One region of the uncultured Gilvimarinus sp. genome, then DNA from elsewhere that is predicted to be linked to it. Evidence: predicted binding sites of a transcription regulator. Region 1 holds the regulator's gene; the other holds the start of a gene.
The links. The regulator LexA, encoded in region 1, represses DNA repair genes until DNA is damaged. The targets are predictions, from matches to a motif close to ACTGTNTNTANANACAGT.

Region 1 (2,408 bases):
CAATGCCGCCGATACCGCCAAACGCCAACACCCCCGATATGCTGTAACCGAGCGACTGCAGCAGCACCAAAGCCGAGGTGATCACAATCGCAATTCGCAACAGCTTACCGACTGCCATCACCGTGGTGGGGTCCGATGGCTTACCCTCGACTGGCTCAAGAAAGTTGCGCTCGCTGTACTTAATCAGACGCACCAAAAACCACGTAAGCAGAACAATCACACCAATGCGCAACACAGTGTCGGCAAACGCCAGCAACGACTCCTCAGTGCCGTTTTGCGCCAGCTCTGCGGCTAGACATAGACCCACCAGCCAGATTAAGCAGCGCAGCGGCTTAAGCGCCGATTCGACCACGGTATCGTCCCAGCGATTGCGTGTTTTACTCGCGTGGCGCATCAAATAATTAAGAATCACTCGCGCCAAGGTCGCCAAAAGCAGCGTTGCCAACACCACCGCAAACACCTTTAACACCCACAGGCGGTCGTCATTAACCAGCCCTTCGTACCAGCCTTGCAACTGCTCCATCGATCTCTCTCCTACTCACGCTGACCCTGAAAGGTCTTTTTCGGGCCGCTAGTATAACCAACCGCCCAGATAATTGTCATTGCCAACAACTGGATGCTTGCACAGTAAAATTAACTGTATATAATCACAGATACTGTACAGCCAAACAGTGCGCGGAACGCCGACGAACACTTCGTGCAATGGCACTTGAGGCCACGCACGCTGTTACCGCCATACATCAACCCAAAGGTAAGGGATATGCAAAACCTAACGGCACGCCAACAACAGGTTCTGGAGTTAATTAAAAGCTACTCCGATGAAACCGGCTACCCACCCACCCGGGCCGAGATTGCCCGCATGCTGGGCTACAAATCGGCCAATGCGGCCGAAGAGCACATTAAAGCGCTCGCCCGCAAAGGCGCAATTGAGCTAATCCCGGGGGCCTCTCGCGGCATTAAGCTACCCGAAGGGCAGCAGGGCTTACCCATTGTAGGGCGCGTTGCGGCGGGCAACCCGATACTTGCACAAGAGCACATCGAGAATTACTGCGATATCCCGCCCAGCTTTTTTCATCCCCAAGCCCACTATCTGCTTAGCGTACAAGGCATGAGCATGAAAGACGCGGGGATTCTCGACGGCGACTTACTGGCCGTACACCGGACCGATCAAGTGCACAACGGCCAAATTGTCGTTGCCCGCATCGAAGATGAGGTGACGGTAAAACGCTTTAAGCGCGAAGGCAACCGCGCACAGGTTGAGCTCTGGCCCGAGAACCCCGACTTTGACGTCATTGTCGTCGATCTGCGCGACCAGAGTTTTAGTATTGAAGGTCTAAGTGTAGGAGTCATTCGCCGTGAATAATGCACCGAGTTTTCCCCAACAGCACTCAACGCAAACAGCGTCCACTAACGCCGGCCTTACCGAGCTGGTGTTAGCTCAAGGTGCCGCCAGCAGCTGGAGCATGATATTGCCCATGGTGGCCCACCTATGCCGCCAAGACAGCCAGCGCTGGCTCACATGGGTAACCTCAGAGCCGCTGCCAGCCGAACTACTCATCAGCTTTGGGATCGACCCACTGCGTTTACGCCAAGTACACTGCCGCGATAGTGATCAGCAACTTTGGGTCACCTGGGATGCACTTGAGCTGGGCAACAGCCATACCGTTATCGCCAGCCCCGGCGCTCTTAGTCAAGGGCAAGAGCGCTACCTAGAGCAAGCGGCCTACGCCGGCAACAGCCAGGCGCTGATTTTACGTTATCGCTAGTCAAGCCCGACAAGTAACGCCAGGGCTGAGTAAACGCCGAATTACTGTATAAGGGACAAGGACCTAAGGAAGGGGGAACAACAGGTTAGCTAAAGGCCGACAGGAGTGTTTTGCAAGCTCGCAAAAAGCAGGCAACCGCCAGCGCACCCTAGTGCAGGGTTCGCTCGCTGTACAATTCTGACTCTGGATCGTCCGAAAGCTCTTCAGGGGGCGTGTCGGCCAGGTCGCCGGCCACTTCCATACCTGCCTCAATCATGGCTTTCGCCACATCAAACTTACCATCGCGCATAAATGACAGCGACTCGGCCGAAAACCGAATACTCACCAAAGGCTCGCCATTTTCATCGGCGCGCTGTAGCACAACATCACCATTGGTTAGCTCGACAATTTCATACAAAGAAGCTGACATGGAGTCTCCACCTGAGCAAAAGACAGGTATTCAGTTTTAACGAAATCGAATGATTCGATCATTCTAGCACTTTTGCCCGCGACGATAAATGCAAAGCCACTCCCCACACTGAGCCCACCCCTTGGATGATGGCAAAAACGCTTCGGGCGCGGCTAACCCTAACGCAAGGCTCAGAGGCCTGAGCCGCTGCAAGTGAATTGACGAAAGCTAAGTGAGCGGTAGCCTCAAAACGC
Region 2 (2,408 bases), on a different contig from region 1:
GGCCTCGTTTACAGTCGCTGGTGCTTCGACGGCGGTTAACTCCAGCTCCAACGAATCTTCACCACGCTTTTTGGGCTGCGGCGGCGGTAAAATATCCGGGTCGATCACTGGGTTGCGGCGCTCATTAAGCGGGCAGGCCACCAGAGAGACACGCTGGCGATAATCCTTGGAGCTGGCTTCAAACATCTCGTTTACCGCCTCGTCCTTATTGGGGCTGCGGTACAGGCTGGCCGGGTCGCGGCCATCGAGCCAGGTGCGCTGCTTGCTTAGAAACAGTTTGTCCTGATTTTGCAGAATGTATACGTCAGTCATAACTCACTAACTGTCACTGTTGGTGGTAGGAACGGCCTGGCGACAGGCACTAAGTGCGTTTATGGGGGCGACGGGGCCAGAATCAAGCGCCACTATTTATCCTGTGTGTCTAACCTTGGGATATCCATTAAAAAATCGGTTACGCCGATGTCCAGCCCGCGCTGGTTGAGTAGCGTGCTTGCCTGACCGCGATGGTGTGTCTGGTGGTTAAAAAGGTGCATCACCAGCTCGCCAAAGTCTCGCTCGGCGCCCTCGCCTTTGCTGTTGTGATAGGCCAGCGGGCGCTGTAGGTCATCGCTTTGCAGCTCGTCGGCGCTCCACTCAATAATGGCGCTGTCGATCAATCCGCGCGCGGCGCCCAAGGCGGCAAACGCCGGGTAAAGTTGTTGATCGAGCCGCTCTGGGGTGGGCAGCTCGCTCAGCGCCTGCAGGCTTTTGTAGCGAGCGGAATGTTGGGCAAAGCGCGCCAGCCACAATAAGTCGGTTACCACCATATGGTTGAGGGTGCCCAAAATCGAGCCAAAAAAGGCCCCGGCATCGGCGGTTAACGTATCGTGTTCGAGGTTGGCGGCGGCCGTAAACACTTGGCGGTTTAAGCGCTGGTTGTACCCGGCCATCAGGCGAATATGATGGTGAAGATCCACGTGGTTACTGCTCCTGTTGTACGTTATATAGGCGGTCGCGTTACCGACACTGTGTAAATTTACAGTAAAATGTTATGCTGTCGCTTCCGTCAGGGCAAGCGCCCTACCATACACCAAGATGCCAGAACTCACCCATGGATGCTCCTCACCTCGTCGCAAATTTAAACGATGCCCAGCGCCAAGCCGTTACCGCCGAGGCCGGCAATCAGCTGATTCTTGCCGGTGCCGGCAGTGGTAAAACCCGCGTGCTGGTGCACCGCATCGCCTGGCTGGTGCAAACCCAAGGCGTATCGCCCTACAGTATTTTGGCGGTGACCTTTACCAATAAGGCGGCCCGCGAAATGCGCGCGCGGCTGGACGAGAGCTTTCGCGACAGTGGTACACCCATTAATACCCGCAGTATGTGGGTGGGCACGTTTCACGGGCTGGCACACCGGCTGTTAAAAGCCCACTGGAAAGACGCCAACCTGCCGCAGAATTTTCAGATCCTTGATAGCGACGACCAGCTGCGACTGATTAAACGGGTGTACCAAAACCTTGGGTTAGATGCCGAGCAGTGGCCACCGCGCCAAGCCCAGTGGTTTATTAATGGGCAAAAAGACGAAGGTGTGCGAGCCAAGCATATGCAGGCCAGTTCCGACCCGTTTATTCGCACTATGGCTGCGGTGTATGCCGCCTACGAGGCCGATTGCGAGCGCGGCGGCTTGGTCGACTTTGCCGAGCTGCTACTGCGTGCCCACGAGCTATGGCTTAACAAGCCGGCTATTTTGGCGCACTACCAGGGCCGCTTTCCGTTTATCTTGGTGGATGAGTTTCAGGATACTAACTCGGTGCAATACGCCTGGTTGCGGGTTCTGGCTGGCGAGAGCTGCTTTGTTACCGCCGTGGGCGACGACGACCAGTCCATTTACGGTTGGCGCGGCGCTAAAGTCGAAAACATTCGCCGCTTTAGCGAGGACTACCCCGGCACTACCACTGTTAGGCTCGAACAAAATTACCGCTCCACCGCCAATATTCTTAACGCCGCCAATGCTGTTATCGCCAATAACGCGGGTCGCATGGGCAAACAATTGTGGACCGATGGTGAAGATGGCGAGCCGATCTCACTCTACGCCGCGTTTAACGAGCAGGACGAAGCGCGCTTTATTGTCGAACGTATTAACGACTGGGCATTAAAGGGCAATCGCAAAGACAGCTGCGCCATTTTGTATCGCTCCAACGCCCAATCGCGGGTGTTGGAGGAAGCGCTACTGCGCGAGGCGGTACCCTACCGTATTTACGGCGGTCAGCGCTTTTACGATCGTTTAGAAATTAAAAATGCCTTGTCGTATATGCGTCTAGCCAGCCGCCGCGACGACGACCCGGCATTTGAGCGGGTGATTAATACCCCGACCCGCGGCATTGGTGGAAAAACCGTCGATGAGATTCGCGCCTTTGCCCGTGAGCACGGTT

Region 2: a site for LexA is predicted at 1,005-1,022, ahead of uvrD (DNA helicase II). Genes of this name have one in related genera too.

The regions. Positions count from the first base shown of each region.
Region 1 is NZ_CAXAUC010000001.1:924,923-927,330, forward strand. It holds gene AACY82_RS04075 (mechanosensitive ion channel family protein) at 1-523, opposite strand, end outside; gene lexA (transcriptional repressor LexA) at 761-1,363, shown strand; gene AACY82_RS04085 (hypothetical protein) at 1,356-1,766, shown strand; gene AACY82_RS04090 (hypothetical protein) at 1,915-2,175, opposite strand.
Region 2 is NZ_CAXAUC010000006.1:74,726-77,133, reverse strand. It holds gene AACY82_RS10980 (hypothetical protein) at 1-312, opposite strand, end outside; gene AACY82_RS10975 (DinB family protein) at 405-956, opposite strand; gene uvrD (DNA helicase II) at 1,091-2,408, shown strand, end outside.